3 regions of the Delftia sp. 11MD genome follow, and region 3 is predicted to be linked to each of the others. Evidence: predicted binding sites of a transcription regulator. Region 3 holds the regulator's gene; each other region holds the start of a gene.
The links. Region 3 encodes FNR, which switches genes on or off when oxygen is low (the NO sensors DNR and NnrR bind a similar motif). Its sites were predicted from a motif close to TTGATNNNNATCAA; they were not measured.
Positions count from the first base shown of each region.

Region 1: a site for FNR is predicted at 974-987, ahead of ACRSCF_RS02040 (hemerythrin domain-containing protein). Genes of this name have one in related genera too.
Region 2: a site for FNR is predicted at 3,744-3,757, ahead of ACRSCF_RS27565 (type IV pili methyl-accepting chemotaxis transducer N-terminal domain-containing protein). Genes of this name have one in related genera too.

Region 1 is NZ_CP194333.1:449,251-454,943, forward strand. It holds gene ACRSCF_RS02030 (CsbD family protein) at 1-66, shown strand, start outside; gene ACRSCF_RS02035 (hypothetical protein) at 213-800, shown strand; gene ACRSCF_RS02040 (hemerythrin domain-containing protein) at 1,048-1,548, shown strand; gene ACRSCF_RS02045 (MarC family protein) at 1,582-2,229, opposite strand; gene ACRSCF_RS02050 (SDR family oxidoreductase) at 2,243-2,995, opposite strand; gene ACRSCF_RS02055 (dienelactone hydrolase family protein) at 3,114-3,806, shown strand; gene ACRSCF_RS02060 (nucleotidyltransferase family protein) at 3,929-4,219, shown strand; gene ACRSCF_RS02065 (HepT-like ribonuclease domain-containing protein) at 4,216-4,584, shown strand; gene ACRSCF_RS02070 (hypothetical protein) at 4,618-4,935, opposite strand; gene ACRSCF_RS02075 (molybdopterin-dependent oxidoreductase) at 5,166-5,693, opposite strand, start outside.
Region 2 is NZ_CP194333.1:6,026,849-6,032,541, forward strand. It holds gene ACRSCF_RS27555 (MFS transporter) at 1-1,107, shown strand, start outside; gene ACRSCF_RS27560 (response regulator) at 1,112-1,783, opposite strand; gene ACRSCF_RS27565 (type IV pili methyl-accepting chemotaxis transducer N-terminal domain-containing protein) at 1,812-3,710, opposite strand; gene ACRSCF_RS27570 (ChaN family lipoprotein) at 3,871-4,755, shown strand; gene ACRSCF_RS27575 (putative bifunctional diguanylate cyclase/phosphodiesterase) at 4,759-5,693, opposite strand, start outside.
Region 3 is NZ_CP194333.1:4,284,540-4,290,232, reverse strand. It holds gene ccoP (cytochrome-c oxidase, cbb3-type subunit III) at 1-739, shown strand, start outside; gene ccoG (cytochrome c oxidase accessory protein CcoG) at 817-2,271, shown strand; gene ACRSCF_RS19510 (FixH family protein) at 2,329-2,643, shown strand; gene ACRSCF_RS19505 (hypothetical protein) at 2,825-3,112, shown strand; gene fnr (fumarate/nitrate reduction transcriptional regulator Fnr) at 3,194-3,913, opposite strand; gene hemN (oxygen-independent coproporphyrinogen III oxidase) at 4,075-5,457, shown strand; gene ACRSCF_RS19490 (sulfite exporter TauE/SafE family protein) at 5,463-5,693, shown strand, end outside.

The sequences.
Region 1 (5,693 bases), 2.9 Mb from region 3:
GACGCTGCCGAAAAGCAGCTGACCGACTGGCAAAAGCGCAACCCCGACTTCCGCTTCGAAGACTGACGAGGGTGGACCCCGCGGGTGGCACGGATGCCCTGGCCGGCGCCACCACCCGCTCCCCGACAGCCAGCGTGCCTGAGGGCACGCACCAATGGCCCGCCGCCGCAGGCACCAAGGGCCACCTCAGTACAAATACAAGGAGTTCCATCATGCAAACACCGCAACGCTTTCGCCACATGCTGTCCGCCGTCGCCCTGGGCCTGATGGCCTCCGGCGCCATGGCCATGACCAATGCCGAGCACACGGCCGCCAAGAACCAGATCGAGGCCGACTACAAGGCTGCCAAGGAACAGTGCAAGCCGCTCAAGGACAACGCCAAGGACGTCTGCGAGAAGCAGGCCAAGGGCCAGGAAAACGTCGCCAAGGCTGAACTGGAATCGCGCCGCAATCCTTCGCCCAAGAACAGCGAAAAGGCACTCAAGGCCAAGGCTGATGCGGACTACGACATCGCCAAGGAAAAGTGCGATGACCTCAAGGGCGACGCCAAGGACGTCTGCGTGAAGGATGCCAAGGCTGCTCATGTGCGTGCCGTCGAAGCCGCCAAGGTGAACAAGGCCCAGGCCGAACCTGCCGCCAACTCTGCCGCCAAGGCCGCCAACGTGGCCGAGACCCGCAAGGACGCTGCCGAGGAAACCCGCGAAGCCGACTACAAGGCTGCCAAGGCCCGTTGCGACACCATGAGCGGTGACGCCAAGGATGCCTGCGTGGCGGATGCCAAGCGGAAATATGGACAGTAAGCTCCCCCTGAGCGGCTGACGCCGCTTCCCCCTCTCTACTCGCTTCGCGAGGGAGGGGGACGGCACCTTCGCCGCGAGGCGGCTCTTGCTCGGTGCCCCTGGCCTTTTGGCCGCGCCAGTTTTATCCGCCTTGACCAAGCCCCGCTCGCGGGGCTTTGCTGTTTTCGGGTTGGCTGATGTGGGTCAAACGGGTTGGGCGGTGCTGTTCCTAAGCTGCAGGCTTTCACGATGAAGGCAGGAGAAGCATATGGCCGTGCTGGAATGGAGCGGAGCGCTGGCATTGGAGTTGCCGGCCATGGACGAGGTGCACCAGGAGTTCGTGCTGCTGCTGGCCGAGGTGGAGGCGGCCGATGATGCGCAGCTGTGCGCGCGCTGGGATGAGTTGATCGCGCATACGCAGGTGCATTTCGACCAGGAAGACCGCTGGATGCAGTCCACGCGGTTCACCAGCACTAACTGCCACAGCCTGCAGCACAAGGTGGTGCTGCAGGTGATGCGAGAGGGGGCGGCCAAGGCGGCAGCGGGGGATCTGGCCGTGATCCGCAGCATGGCGGGCGAGCTGGCGGCCTGGTTCGTGCACCATGCGCAGACCATGGATGCGGCGCTGGCCCTGCATCTGCGCAGTGCGGGCTTCGATCCCGCCACGGGCTCGCTGGCCCACCCCGAGGCCTTGCCCGAGCAGCCCATCACGGGCTGCGGCGGTGCCTGCGACGGCAGCGCCGACCGCGCGCGGGCCGTGCCGGCCTGATCCGGCGGGCCTTCAATCGGCCAGCCAGCCCGCTCAGGGCACGATCGCGGGCGAGGCCAGGATGGGGAAGATCTTCACCAGCCCGCCCGCCATCACCTCCACGGCCAGGGCCGCGAGGATCAGGCCCATGAGGCGCGTCATCACGTTGATGCCGGTCTTGCCCAGCACGCGCGCAATCGGGTCGGCCAGCGAAAAGCAGACCATCACCACCAGCGCCACCACCACGCCATAGCCCACCAGCGCCAGGTGCTGCCAGATGGTGCGTGCCTGGTCGGCATAGATCACCACGGTGGACATGGAGGCCGGCCCTGTCAGCAGCGGAATCGTCAGCGGCACCACGGCAATGCTGTTGCCCATGGCGGCCTTTTCCGCGCCTGCCGCCAGAGTGGGCGCGTTGGGCCGTTCCTCGGCCGGGCGGGCGTTGAGCATGTTCATCGCGCTGATCAGCAGCAGCAGGCCGCCGCCCACCTGGAAGCTCTGCAGCGAGATGTTGAAGAAGTCCAGCACCTGCAGCCCGATGATGGCGCAGGCCGCGATCACGCAGAACGAGGCCAGCGCCGCCGTGCGAATGGTCTGCTGGCGCTGCTGGGCGCTGAATCCCTCGGTGTAGTGGATGAAGAAGGGGACGATGGCCAGCGGGTTGATGATGGCCACCAAAGTGATCAGCGGTTTGAGGTCCATGGTTGCCTTGGAGCTAGAGGTTGCCGCCCGAGATATCGACCAGGCTGCCCGTGGTGTAGTGCGAGCCGTCGGACATCAGCCAGAGGATGGCGTCGGCCACCTCCTCGGCCCTGCCGCCGCGCTGCATGGGCACGTTGGGCGCCAGGCGCTCGACGCGGTCGGGCTGTCCGCCGCTGGCGTGGATGTCGGTCTCTATCAAGCCGGGCCGCACGGCGTTCACGCGTATGCCCTGGGCGGCGACTTCCTTGGCCAGGCCCAGCGTCATCACGTCCAACGCGCCCTTGGCGGCCGCATAGTCCACGTACTGGCCCGGTGCGCCCAGCCGCGAAGCGATGCTGGAGACGTTCACGATGGCGCCACCCCGTCCGCCATGGCGGGTGCTCATGCGCCGCACGGCCTCGCGCGCGCAGATGAAGCTGCCGATGGTATTGACACGGAACATGCGCTCCAGCCGCTGCACGCTCATCTCGGCCACGGTCTGCGCGCGGTCCACCACACCGGCGTTGTTGACCAGGGCATCCAGCCGGCCGAACTGCGCATCCACCGCACCGAACAGGGCCAGCACCTCGGCTTCGTCGCCCACATCGGCCTGCACGGCCAGCGCGCGGGTGCCGGCCAGTTGCACGTCGGCCACCACGGCCTCGGCCGCATCGCGCTGGTGCTGGTAGCTGATCACCACGTCCCAGCCCCGGTGCGCTGCCATGCGTGCCGTTGCGGCGCCTATGCCGCGGCTGCCGCCGGTGATGAGCACGACTTTTCGTTCCATCGAATGTCTCCTGTGAAAGAATTGCCGCACGGGCCGGCCCGCCGCCATTACAGCATTGCGGGGCGCGTCCGCCCACCGGGAAATCACAACAGGTTCTCAGACAGAAAGGAACGCGGACATGGGCAGTTTTGTGCAGTTGACTTCATTGGATGGCACGTCTTCGCCGGCCTGGGTGGCCCGCCCCGACGTGCCCGCGCGCGGTGCCATCGTCGTGCTGCAGGAGATCTTCGGCGTCAACGCCCATATCCGCGCCGTGACCGACCGGCTTGCGGCGCGGGGCTATGTGGCCGTGGCGCCGTCACTGTTCACGCGTGTGGAGCCGGGTGTGGACCTGGGCTACGGCGACGCCGACCGTGCCAAGGGCATGGCGCTGAAATCCGCCGCCGAGGCGCTGCCCCAGCCCGGCGTGCTGCCCGAGATCGAGGCCGCCATCGCCCATGCCGCCACGCTGGTGCCCGGCGGCAAGGTGGGCATCGTGGGGTTTTGCTGGGGCGGCCTGTGGGCCTGGCGCGCGGCCTGCAACCTGCCCAGCCTGTCGGCTGCAGCCTGCTACTACGGCGGCGGCATGACCACGCCGCTGGAGATGGGCCGCGAGCCGCTGTGCCCCGTGATTGCCCACTTCGGCCGGCGCGATACGCACATTCCCGTGGACGCCGTGCAGGCCTTTGCCCAGGCGCAAAAGCATGTGCAGGTGCACCTGTACGACGCCGACCACGGCTTCAACTGCGACCAGCGCAGCGCCTACGACGAGGCCAGCGCCCTGCAGGCGCGCGACCGCACGCTGGCCTTCTTCGACCAGCACTTGGCCTGATCTGCCGTGCCGGGCGTGGCCCGGCATGGAAAATCCAGGCATCGGGATTTCCGGGAGTGCTGCTTGAAACCCGGTGCCTGATGCAATAGGCTTTCCAGAAGTCTCAACAGGAAAGGATGTCCATGCGACCGTCCGTGGTACTCGACATGAATCGCAGCGCAGTGCGTGAAATGGCCAGCCGTTTCCGCACTGCGAACCCGCGCGTCTTCGGCTCCGTGCTGCATGGCACCGACCGGGACGGCAGCGACCTCGACCTGCTGGTCGATGCATTGCCGGGCGCGACGCTGTTCGACCTGGGCGGCCTGCAGGACGAGCTGGAATCGCTGCTCGGCCTTCGCGTTGATCTGCTGACGCCCGGAGACCTGCCGCTGAAGTTCCGTGCCCAGGTGCTTGCGGAGGCGCAGCCGATATGAACGGGCATCGCCTTCCCGATTACCTCGATCACATACAGCAGGCCGCAACGGATGCCTGTAGCTTCGTGGAGGGCTTGGCCAAGGAGGATTTCCTGGAGGACAAGCGCACCCAGCAGGCCGTCATCATGAGCCTCGTCATCATCGGCGAGGCTGTCACGAAGGTCATGGATGGCTATGCCGAGTTCGCCCAGACACACGGGCAAGTGCCATGGCGCAACATGCGCGGCATGCGCAACCGCATCGCCCATGGCTATTTCGACATCAACCTCGATCTGGTGTGGGACACCGTGCAGACGGCCTTGCCTGAATTGCTCAGGCAATGGCCATCCATTCGCCGGGATGCGGACGGCGCCAGGCCGGGCTGACCGGTGCTGCGCGAGTGTCCGCAACTGGCCTGATCAACCCCCGGGGTCCGGATCACAGGCCGGCCCCGGCCTCGCCTTGCGCGCCTGCACGGTCTGCAGCGTGCCCCGCAGCGCGCGCTGCTGCGCGGTCAGGAAGCTCATCAGCCCGCCCAGGTCGCTCAGTTGTTGGTCTGGGCCGGCCATGCAGCACAGGTCGATCACCATGCCCATCTGGTGCATGCAGTCCTTGAGGCGATAGACCTCGTATTCGGAAATGGGGTAGTACAGGCTGGTCTCTTCCCTCAGCACTTGCGGGGAAGAGAAGAAAGGCGGGGAGGCGTGTGCTCCGCTGAGTGCATTGAGGTCAGACATGGCGGCTCCTTTGGCATGAACTGGCACCCCCTTGCGGAGGTTCCGCACAGCCCCGCCAAAAACGGAACCGTGCCCGGCGCAGCACCGGGAAGATGAAAAAAGCCGCTGCCTCGTGAAAAAGGCGTGCGGCTGCTGCGCCTACGTTGTTCCGGGCCGCCAAGCCCGTATCCCCCGAGGGGATCGCGAAATGGTACTCCAAATGCGCGTCCTGCCGCGCTCTGAAGCCAGGTTCAACCTTGGGGTCGCTGCGCGTGCAGCCCCATGTGGTACAGCCCCCAGGGCGCCTGCGCAAAACGTTCCTTGAGCGGCTTGCCTGCCAGATCGGCAATGCGGTCGGCGTCATACATGGCCCATTGCGGGCCCAGGCCGCCCAGGCCCAGGCGCAGGCCGTCCATGCGCGTGGCCAGCAGCATGCGCCATTGCAGGGCCTGCGCCAGCGGCAGCTGGGCGCGGTAGCCGTCGATGGCCTGCAGGGTGATCCACTGGCCCTTGGCCGCTGCGGCGGCGCTGTCCACGCCGGCCGCCTGCAGCACGGTGGCCAGCAGCGGGCCGCGCAGCCGGTGGGGCTGGCCGTCGTATTCGATATGGGGCGTGATCTCCACCGTGGGCAGGCGCTCCAGCGCACCGGCCCCTGTGGTCCAGGCCGAGTCGAAGGCCAGGCCATGGTTTTTCAGCAGCAGATCGGCCACCGGGTCCAGCGGCCCCCGGTTGCCGCGCACGCCGGGGCCGCTGATGGTGAGCACGGCGGCTTCGGTGCT
Region 2 (5,693 bases), 1.7 Mb from region 3:
ACGGCCATCGGCCTGTTCCAGCTGGCGGGGCTGCCCGCGCTGATCAAGTTCGCGCTGGCCGCGCCCGTGGAAGCGCGCAGCGCGAACGGCCGGCCGCGCTACCGCGCCTGGGCGCTGGCCCTGTGCCTGGCTTATGCGGCCGTGCTGCTGGCCCTGGGCTGGCAGCAGTTGCTGGCCGAGCGCCTGTGGCTGTTCGGCCTGGCCTTCGCGGCCGCGCTGGCCGCCACCTGGGCCGACATTCCCGTCAGCGCCCTGGCCATCCGCCTGCTGCCCGCGTCCGAGCGCATGCGCGCCGGGGGCGTGCGCGCAGCGGCGCTGTCGCTGGGCGCCATCGTGGGCGGCGGGATGATGCTGCTCATGCAGGCGAAATGGGGCTGGCGCGCGCCCTTCCTGTGCCTGGCCGGCGCACTGGCGCTGGGCGCCCTGCTGCTGGCCTGGGTGGTGCGCCATGAGCCGGGGGATGCGCCCTCGCCCCTGCTGCTGCCTGTGCCCAAAGCTGGACTGGCCGCCATGGTCCGCGGCTATGGCGCCCAGCCCGGTGCCTGGCGCTGGACCCTGGTGCTGGTCAGCTACTTCCCCTTCATCGGCGCGGCCTGGTTCTACCTCAAGCCGCTGATGCTGGACCACGGCTTCGCGCCCGCCCAGGCCGCCCTGCTGGCCGGCATGGGCGGCGGCGTGGTGGCTGCGCTGGCGGGCGCGGCCTCGCCCCTGCTCACGCGCCGCCTGGGCACCCGGCGCGCCCTGCCCCTGTATGCGGGCTGCAACGTGGCGGCGCTGGCGCTGCTGGCGGCCGTCATCGCAGCCGGCGCCCCGGCCCCGGGCCTGATCGCGGCCGTGGCCTGCGTGGCAGCAGCCATGGGCGCCTCCTCGGCCTGCGTCTTCGGACTGATGATGCAATTCGCCCGCCCGCGCTGGCAGGCCTTCGACTACGGCCTGCAGGCCAGTCTGTTTGCCGCCAGCCGCATGCTGGTGCCGCTGGCCGCCGGCGTGGCGCTGGACGCCGTGGGCGCGGCAGCCATGCTCACCGGGCTGACCGTAGCGGCCGCGCTGGCCTGGGTGTGGGCGATGCGGTGTGCGGGGGATGGTTGGGCTTCAGCCACAGCGTAGGCCGCTAATCCCGCTGCCGCTCCGACGCATACACCGCCGCCTGCACGCGCGAGCTCAGGCCCAGCTTGCGCAGGATGTGCTGGACGTGGATCTTGACCGTGGTCTCGGCAATGTCCAGCGTGCGGGCGATTTCCTTGTTGCTGGCGCCTCGGGCGATCTGGACCAGCACCTCTTCCTCGCGCGGGGACAGCGGCGAGGCCGGGGCCTCGTCCGGCTCGGGCGCCTGGGGCTCGGGCGCGCCCTGGGACTGGAAGGCCGCCACCAGCTTGCCCATCATCTCGGGGCTGACCACGGGCTCGCCGCGCGCGGCGCGGCGCAGGGCTTCGGACAGCAGGTCGCCGTCGATGGTCTTGAGCAGATAGCCCTGGGCGCCGTTGCGCAGCGCGGCCGCCAGGTCCTGGCCGTCCTCGCTCACGGTGAGCATGACGACGCGGCTGCCGGGCGATGCGGCCCGCAGGCCCGCGATGGCATCGACGCCCAGCACACCGGGCAGGTGGTTGTCCAGCAGGATGACCTGGGGCGCCAGCGCGGGCACCAGGCGCAGGGCCTCGCCCGCGTCGCCGGCCTCGCCGACCACGCGCAGGCCTGCGTCCTGGGCGATGAGGGCGATCAGGCCGCGGCGGAACAGCGTGTGGTCGTCGATGACGAAGACGGAGATGGGGCTGGAGAAGGACATGGGGCGGCTTTTTTCTTCCGGGAGCGTGTCACGCGTTCGAGGGGAGGGCCTGCGCCGGCGCCCCGGCCGAGGCCGACGGCGGCAGCTCGATGAGCACGCGCGTGCCCTCGCCGGGGCGGGAGTGGACATGGACCAGCGCCTGCGCCAGCAGGGCGCGCTCGCGCATGATGCCCAGGCCCACATGCAGCGAGTCCGGCGCCACGTCGGCGGGGACGAAGCCGCAGCCGTCGTCGCTGACCTCGAAGCGCCAGGGGTGGCGCCCCACGCGCAGCTGCACATGCCTGGCACCCGCGTGCTTGCGCACGTTGGACAGCGCCTCCTGCACCATGTGCAGCACCTGGATCTGCACATCGGGCGCCAGCGGCAGGCCCTGGCCGGTCATGCTCAGCGAGGTGGCAATGCCCGTCTGGTGCTCGAACTTGGACAGCGTGGCGCGCAGCGCGGCCTCGATGTCCTCGGCGCTGGTGCGCGTGCGGAAATGCACCAGCAGCTCGCGCACGTCGGCATAGCATTCGCGCACGCCCACTTCCAGCTCGCCCAGGCTGCGGTCGCGCGCCTCGTCGCGGCCCTTGGCCACGGCGTCGCGCAGCAGCTGGGTCTGTATCTTGAGAAAGGCCAGCGACTGGGCAATGGAGTCATGCAGCTCGCGCGCGATCAGGCCGCGCTCCTCGGCCACGGCGGCTTCGCGCTCCAGCGCCGTGGCGCGCAGGCTTTCCATGGCGCTGGCCAGGTGGCGCGCCATGGCGGACAGCAGGTCGCGCATGTCGTCCGTGAGCACCACGGTGGAGCGAAAGAACAGGTTGACCTCGCCCAACAGGCGCTGCTGCAGTTGCACGGGGATGCTGACCACGGTCTCGAAGCCGGCCTCGCGGCAGTGCGGCAGCTGCAGGTCGCTGGCCGGCGTGATGGGGATCACGCGCAGCCGCGCCTGCTCGCGCGGCTGGCCGCACAGGCAGGCGCCCGTGTGCAGGCAGTGCTCCTGCACCGACATGGACTGGGGCAGGCCGTCGCCGGCCAGCAGCACGTAGCGCTCGTTGGCCTCGTCGGACCAGCGCACCGTGGCCGCATCGGCCTGGGCCGCCAGGCGGACCTGGCGCACAAAGCCTTCGGCCAGGGACTGCAGGCTGGCGGCCTCCGACGCCTGCACGCTGACCGCGTACAGCGCCTGCAGCTGCTGGTGCTGCACGTTGAGGCTGGCGGTCTTCTCGCGCACCTTGTCCTCCAGTTCGGCGTGCGAGCTTTGCAGCGACTGGGCCATGAGGTTGAAGCCGGCCGCCAGCTGGCCGAACTCGTCGTCCACCTCCACGCTCATGCGCGTGTCCAGGTGTCCGCGGCGCATGCGCTCCAGCGCCGAGCGCAGCTGGCCCACGGGATGCAGCACCAGCCAGTAGCTGGTGGCCATGAAACTCACGGCCGCGATGATGGCCAGCGCCATCAGACACATCTGAAACAGGTGCAGGATGGCCGTCCAGCGCGAGAGCCGGTCCTCGATGGCTTCGACAAAGCCGTCCACCTCGCGCACGAAGGCGTCGGCGCTGCCCATGATGGCCTGCGCATCGGCCTGGTCCTCGGCCTGCCAGCGCGCGTGCAGCGCGCTCCAGTCGCGGCGTATGCGCTCGTAGCGCTCCCTGACCTCGTCGCTCCAGGGCACGAACAGCGGGCGCGACATGTCGCCGCTGCGCAGCAGGTCCAGGCTGGCGTCGAACTGCTGCGCGCGCGCCTGCCACTGCGCAGGCGCCTCGTTCTGGCGCGCCATGGCCATGCGCACCATGCTCATGCGCAGCCGCCCGGCCTCGTTCACGGCGGCCGCGCCGCCCTCCAGCTGCCAGGCCACCCACAGCGTGAAGCCGATCGATGCCACGGCCGCCAGCAGGCAGGCCGCGCCCATGAGCAGCAGCTTGGTCGAAAGCGAGGGCTTGCCATGCATGGTCGCACTGTAGCCACGGCGCATTTGCGCGTCTTGACCTGAATCAAGCGCCACCCGTTTGCGCCGTGCCCCGCCCCGATTCCTAGGATCCTTTCAACTGCCCCCAATGCCCACAGGGCCTATGGGGCCCCCGGGCGAGGCCAGTGTTTAGCATGGGGCCATGCAAGTCCGCTCCATCCCCCGCCCCTTCATCCGCACCCCGCGCCTTGCCGGTCTGGCTGCGGCCGCATGGCTGGCGGCAGCCCTTGCCGGCTGCGCCAGCTCCTCCACACCGGCGCGGGACTGGACGCAGCAGCTGCAGCGCTGGTCCGACGCACCCCTGGTGCTGCTGGGCGAGCAGCACGATGCGGCGGCCCACCAGGCCTGGCAACAGGCCACGGTGCAGCAGCTGGCCACGCAGGAGCGCCTGGCCGCGCTGGTGATCGAGATGGCGCCGCGCACGGGCTCCACGGCCAGCCTGGCGCGCGACGCCTCCGAGGACGCTGTGCAGCAGGCCCTGCAATGGCAGGACGCCGCCTGGCCCTGGCCGCGCTACCGCGGCGTGGTCATGGCCGCCGTGCGCGCAGGCGTGCCCGTGCTGGGCGGCAACCTGCCCCGCGCCGACATGAAGCAGGCCATGCGCAACCAGAACCTGGACACCCACCTGCCGCCCGAAGCCTGGCAGCGCCAGCTCGACGCCATCCGCGAAGGCCACTGCGGCCTGCTGCCCGACACACAGCTGCCGCCCATGGCCCGCATCCAGCTGGCCCGCGATGCCAGCATGGCCGAGGTGGCCAAGGCGGCGATCAGGCCTGGCAAGACCGTGGTGCTGGTGGCCGGGCGGGGCCATGTCCTGCGCGGGGTGGGCATCCCGACCTGGCTGCCCGAGTCCGCAGCAGCCAAAGTGGCCGTGGCGCAGGCAGGCGAGACATCGGTGGCGCACGAATCCGATGTGGACTGGCTGCAGAAGACGGACGCCTTGCCGGCCAAGGACCACTGCGCAGAGCTGCGCGAGAAGTTCAGGAACCCGCCGGCACCGCGGGCGGATGCGGGTCGGGTGGACTGAGCTTCACCCCTGCACGGCCCACATCCCCTCGTTGCCCGAGACCCACTCGCCGAACGCCTGCGCAGGCATGGGCTTGCTGCACAGATAGCCCTGGAAGAAGTCGCACCCCTTGCCGCGCAGGAACGCCAGCTGCTCGGCCGTCTCCACGCCCTCGGCCAGCACCTTCAGCCCCATGGCATGCCCCAGCGCGATCACCGACCCGCTGATGGCCATGTCGTCGGCGCTGTGCGGGATGTCGCGGATGAAGCCCTGGTCGATCTTGAGCAGGTCCAGCGGGAAGCGCTTGAGGTGGGCCAGCGAGGAATAACCGGTGCCGAAGTCGTCGATGGCCAGCCGCAGGCCCTGGGCGCGCAGACGGCGCATGACGGCCAGGGCCTCCTCGGGGCGCTCGGCCAGGGCGCTTTCGGTGATCTCCAGCTCCAGGCAGTGCGGGGCGAAGCCCGTGGCGGCCAGCGCGTCGGCGGTGGCACCGGCGATGTCGGTCAGCAGGAACTGGTGCAGCGAGACATTGACCGCGATGGTCATCTCGGGCAGGCCCTGATCGCGCCAGCGCTGGCCCTGGGCGCAGGCCTCGCGCAGCACCCACAGGCCCAGCGCGCCGATGACGCCCGAGCTTTCGGCCACGGGAATGAAGCGTGCCGGGGAGATGAGGCCCTCGTCCGGGTCCAGCCAGCGCACCAGGGCCTCGGCGCCCACCAGGCGGCCAGTGGCCAGGTCGATCTGGGGCTGGAAGTACAGGCGCAGGTGGCCCAGGTCTATGGCCTGCCGCAGCCGTGCCTCCATGGCCAGGCGCTCGCGCGCGGCCGAGGTCATGTCTTCCTCGAAGAAGCACCAGGCACGGCCGCTGCGCGACTTGGCGCCGTAGACGGCCGCATGCGCGCCCTGCAGCAGGTCCTGGGCATTGCCGGCATGGGAGGGGTACATGCAGATGCCCACGC
Region 3 (5,693 bases):
CAAGTGGTGGATGTGGCTGTTCATCATCACCTCGGTGTTCGGCTTCGCCTACCTGGCGGCCTATCCGGGCCTGGGCTCGTTCGCGGGCAAGCTGGGCTGGACGCAGCTGGGCGCCTATGAAAACGAGATGGCCAAGGCCCGCGCGGACCTGGAGCCGCTGTACGCCAAGTTCACGAGCATGAGCACCGAAGACATGGCCAAGGACCCCCAGGCCATGGCCATCGGCGAGCGCCTGTTCATGAACAACTGCGCGCAGTGCCACGGCTCGGATGCACGCGGCGGCAAGAGCTTCCCCAACCTGACCGATGGCGACTGGCTGCATGGCGGCACGCCCGACAAGATCAGGGAAACCATCACGGCGGGCCGCATCGGCATCATGCCGCCCATGGCCGCTGCCGTCGGCACGCCCGACGATGTGCGCAACCTCTCGCACTATGTGCTGAGCCTGTCGGGCAGCCCGCACGACTCGCTCAAGGCTTCGCTGGGCAAGTCCAAGTTCACGGCCTGCGCCGCCTGCCATGGCATGGACGGCAAGGGCAACCAGGCCCTGGGCGCGCCCAACCTGACCGATGACATCTGGCTGCACGGCTGGGGCGAGGCCGCCATCACGGCCATGATCAACAACGGCAAGCACAACGAGATGCCTGCCCAGAAGGACAAGCTGACCGAGGCGCAGATCGCGGTGCTTGCCTCCTATGTCTGGGGCATGTCGCACAAAGACGGCGCAGTCCGTCAATAAGGACAGGGGGCGGCGCTGCGGCGCCGCCTTTTTGCCTTTTGAGTTTTCAGATATTCCAAAAAACCAAGGAACCCACCATGAAGCCCGAGAACGGGGATGATGCCGGGAAGCCTCCCCGCAAAGTCATTCCGATCACGCCTGCCGACCCGGACCCGGGCCAGCTGGTGTCGATGTTCGAGTCCGAGAAGAAGGTCTACCCGCGCTCCATCAGCGGTGTCTTCGCACGCTGGCGATGGGCTCTGGTGTTTCTCACCCAACTGGTTTTCTATGGCCTGCCCTGGCTGGAATGGGGGCAGCGCCAGATGGTGCTGTTCGACCTGGGGGCGCGGCGCTTTTACCTGTTCGGGCTGGTGCTGTACCCGCAGGATTTCATCTACCTGGCGGGCCTGCTGATCATTTCGGCGCTGGCGCTGTTCCTGTTCACGGCCGTGGCCGGTCGCCTGTGGTGCGGCTTTTCCTGCCCGCAGACGGTCTACACCGAAATCTTCATGTGGGTGGAGCGCAAGGTCGAGGGCGACCGCAGCGCGCGCATGCGCCTGGACAAGAACGGCTGGACCTTTGAAAAGCTCTGGAAGAAGTCGCTCAAGCAGTTGCTGTGGATTGCCATTGCCCTGTGGACCGGCTTCACCTTCGTGGGCTACTTCGTGCCCATCCGCGAGCTGGGCGGCGAGCTGCTGGCGCTGCAGGGCAGCTGGCAGGTCTTCTGGGTGCTGTTCTACGGCTTCGCCACCTATGGCAACGCCGGCTACATGCGCGAGCAGGTCTGCAAGTACATGTGCCCCTATGCGCGCTTTCAGAGCGCCATGTTCGACCGCGACACCATGATCGTCAGCTACGACACGGGCCGGGGCGAGCCGCGCGCGCCGCGCACCAAGAAGGTGGACTACAAGGCCCAGGGCTTGGGCGACTGTATCGACTGCAAGATGTGCGTGCAGGTCTGCCCCGTGGGCATCGACATCCGCAACGGCCTGCAGTACGAATGCATAGGCTGCGGTCTGTGCATAGACGCCTGCAATTCCATCATGGACAAGATGGAGTATCCGCGCGGCCTCATCCGGCTGACCACGCAGAACGCCATGGCCGGCCTGTGGCGGCGGGCCCAGGTGCTGCGCCGCATCTTCCGTCCGCGCGTGCTGGTCTACTCGGCCGTGCTGATCGGCCTGAGCATGGCCATGATCGTGAGCCTGGCGCTGCGCCAGTCGGTCAAGGTCGACGTGATACGCGACCGGGCGTCGCTGTCGCGCATCGTCGCGGGCGGCAAGCTGGAAAATGTCTACCGCCTGCAGATCATGAATGCCACCGAGCAGGCCCAGCGCTACCGCATCAGCGCCCATGGCCTCGACGGGCTGGAGCTGGCGTCCGAGCAGGAGGTCGAGGTCGGCCCGGCCGAGACGCGCGGCATTGCGGCGCGGCTGCAGATTCCCTACGGTTCCGCCGAGCCGGGCTCGCACACCGTATTCTTCGATATCGATGCCGTGCATTCAGGCGCGGGACGCGCGTCCGAAAAGGCCGTCTTCCTGGTGCCCCGGTGATATGTCTGGCCGGCACCGCCCAGGCTGCGCCGGCTGTTTGAAAGAAAGAGGTTATCCATGTCTTCCAGTCCCGCAGTCTCCGCGCCCGCCACGGCCCCTTCGCATCCGGACGCCGGCAAGCCCTGGTGGAAGTTCGCCCATGTCTGGCTCGTGGTGGCCGGCCCGGCCGCCGTCGTGGTGGCTGGCGTGGTCACGGCCGTCATTGCGATCAATGGCGCCGATCCCGTGATTGATCCTGACTATTACCGCAATGGCATCACCATCAACGAGCGTGCCGATGGCGTGCGCGAAGTGCCCAAGAGCCTGGCGCCCGCGGTCACCGGCCGCAACCACGCGGCCACGCCCGCGCAGGACCATCCCACGGACCGCTGAAGGCAGGAAAATGCCGTGCACAAGGCCGCAGTCGCGGCCTTTTTGCATGGTGGATGGCATCTCCAGCATGCGCGAGGGCCAAGGGTTTCCTACAGGCAGTGCAGGGTGCGCAGGGCTTGGCACGGTGCGCGGGCGGCGCGCACAATGAAAGCCACCCCTCGACAGCTCAAGGAGATCGCTGATGTTGGCCCAACGCTGGATGTGGATTGCCTGGCCGGCCTTTCTGGCCGCCGCCGTGATGGAGATGCTGGTATTCGCCTTCGTGGACCCGCTGGAGCTGCACTGGCTCGGCGACCTGGGCTGGTCGCGGCAGGGAATCTACACGCTGGCTTTCTTCGCCTTCTGGGGCGTGACCATGCTGTCCAGCCTCATGACCACCATGCTGGGACGCTCCACGCACGATCTCAACGACGGCGTGGTCTCCGAGCCGGACCCAAATCTGGCCATGCAGGGCCTGGGGCGCGATTGAACCTGCGTGCACTGCAATGGCAATGAACAAGGCCCGCGACAGCGGGCCTTGTTCATTGCCGAGGGGCGGGGCCTTGCGGCCTCACTGGCACTGCTGGCTGTTGACGATGCGCTTGAGCGCGTCCGTGTCCAGGATGCGCAGATGGCGCTGGCGCACCTCGATGATGTTTTCCTCGGCAAACTTCGAGAAGGTGCGGCTCACCGTCTCCAGCTTCAGGCCAAGGTAGCTGCCGATTTCCTCGCGCGTCATGCGCAGCACCAGTTCCGACTTGGAAAAGCCCCGGGCGTGCAGGCGCTGCACCAGGTTGAGCACGAAGGCGGCCAGGCGCTCCTCGGCACGCATGCTGCCCAGCAGCAGCATCACGCCATGCTCGCGCACGATCTCGCGGCTCATGACCTTGTGCACATGGTTTTGCAGGGCCGTGACCTCGCGCGACAGGTCCTCCAGCTTGTCGAAGGGCATGACGCAGACCTCGGCGTCTTCCAGCGCGACCGCATCGCAGGTGTGGTGGTCGTTGACGATGCCATCCAGGCCGATGATCTCGCCGGCCATCTGAAAGCCCGTGACCTGGTCGCGCCCGTCCTCGGTGGCCACGCAGGTCTTGAAGAAGCCCGTGCGGATGGCATACAGCGAGGTGAAGGACTCACCGTTGCGAAACAGCAGGCCGCCGCGCTTGACCTTGCGGCGCGTGGCCACGATGTCGTCGATGCGCTGCATCTGCTCGGCATCCAGGCCCATGGGCATGCACAGCTCGCGCAGGTTGCAATTGGAACAGGATGCTTTGATGGTCTGAAGGTTCATGGAGTAAACATCAGCGGCGCAGCAGTGCGCCGGCGGTGACCTCGTGGATGGCGATGAGTTGGATCAAATTGTCGCAGCACTGCCGCGAACAACTCTTGATATGAGTCAAGGACGCGGCCAATGGGCTGCGGCACAGTGGACGACATTAGAGGAAAAAACCCATGACCGCTGTCACCCCAGAGCTGCTGCGTCGCTTCGACGTACCGGGGCCCCGATACACCTCGTTCCCCACGGCCGATCGTTTCGTGGAGGCTTTCGGTGCTGAAGACTATATCCTGGCACTTGAGCACCGCAAATCGAGTACCGCAGCGCGGGCCATGCCTTTGTCGCTGTATGTGCATGTGCCGTTCTGCGAGTCGCTGTGCTACTACTGCGCCTGCAACAAGATCGTGACGCGCCACCACGATCGCGCGGCCGTCTACCTGGACTACCTGGCGCGCGAGATGGCCTTGCACACGGCCCATTGCGGCAAGGGCCAGGCCGTCAGCCAGCTGCACCTGGGCGGCGGCACGCCCACCTTCTTCTCGGACGATGAACTGCGCACGCTGATTGCCCTGCTGCGCGAGCATTTCAAGCTGGAGCCGGGCGGCGAATACTCCATCGAGGTCGATCCGCGCACCGTCAGCGTCGAACGCCTGGCCGTGCTCAAGGAACTGGGCTTCAACCGCCTGAGCTTCGGCGTGCAGGACTTCGACGAACAGGTGCAGATCGCCGTGCACCGCGTGCAGCCGGCCGAGCAGGTGTTCGCGCTGGTGGCAGCGGCACGGCAGCTGGGCTTTGCCTCCATCAACGTGGACCTGATCTACGGCCTGCCCAAGCAGACGCCCGAGTCCTTCGAGCGCACGCTGGCCCAGGTCAATGCGCTGCGGCCCGACCGCATCGCGCTCTATGCCTATGCCCACCTGCCCGAGCGCTTCAAGCCGCAGCGGCGCATCGCGGCCGAGGACCTGCCCCAGGGCGCCGACAAGCTGGCCATGCTCTCGCGCTCCATCGCGGCCTTCATGGACGGCGGCTATGTCTACGTCGGCATGGACCACTTCGCCTTGCCCGAGGACGCGCTGGCCGTGGCCAAGCGCCAGGGCCGGCTGCATCGCAACTTCCAGGGCTACAGCACCCAGCCCGACTGCGACCTGATTGCGCTGGGCGTGTCGGCCATCGGCAAGGTGGGGGCCAGCTACAGCCAGAACGCCAAGACGCTGGAGGAGTACTACGACGCCATCGACGCCGGCCACCTGCCCGTGGTGCGCGGCCTGGCACTGTCGCGCGATGATCTGGTGCGGCGCGCCGTCATCATGGCCATCATGTGCCAGGGCGCCGTGCTGTTCGAGCCCATGGAGCAGGCCTGGCTGCTGGGCTTTCGCGAGTACTTCGCCCCCGAGCTGGCGGCGCTTCAGGACCTGCAGGCCAAGGGGCTGGTGCAGATCAGCGACGAGGGATTCCAGGTCACGCCCATGGGCTGGTACTTCGTGCGTGGCGTGGCCATGCTGTTTGACCGATATCTGCAGGCCGACAAGAACCGGGCGCGGTTTTCGAGGATCATCTAGGCCCCATGCTGTTGTCGCTGCTCTGGACCGCTTTGATCATGGGGCTCGTCGGCGGGCCCCATTGCCTTGCCATGTGCGCCGCGCCCTGCGGCGTGGTCACGGGCGGGGCGGGGCAGGGCACGGTACAGGGTGGTGGGCAGGTGGTCGCCGTCCATGGACTGCAAAGCCGGCTGTGGCTGCGCACGGCGCTGTTCCATAGCGGGCGGCTGGCCGGCTATGCCAGCCTGGGCGCTGCC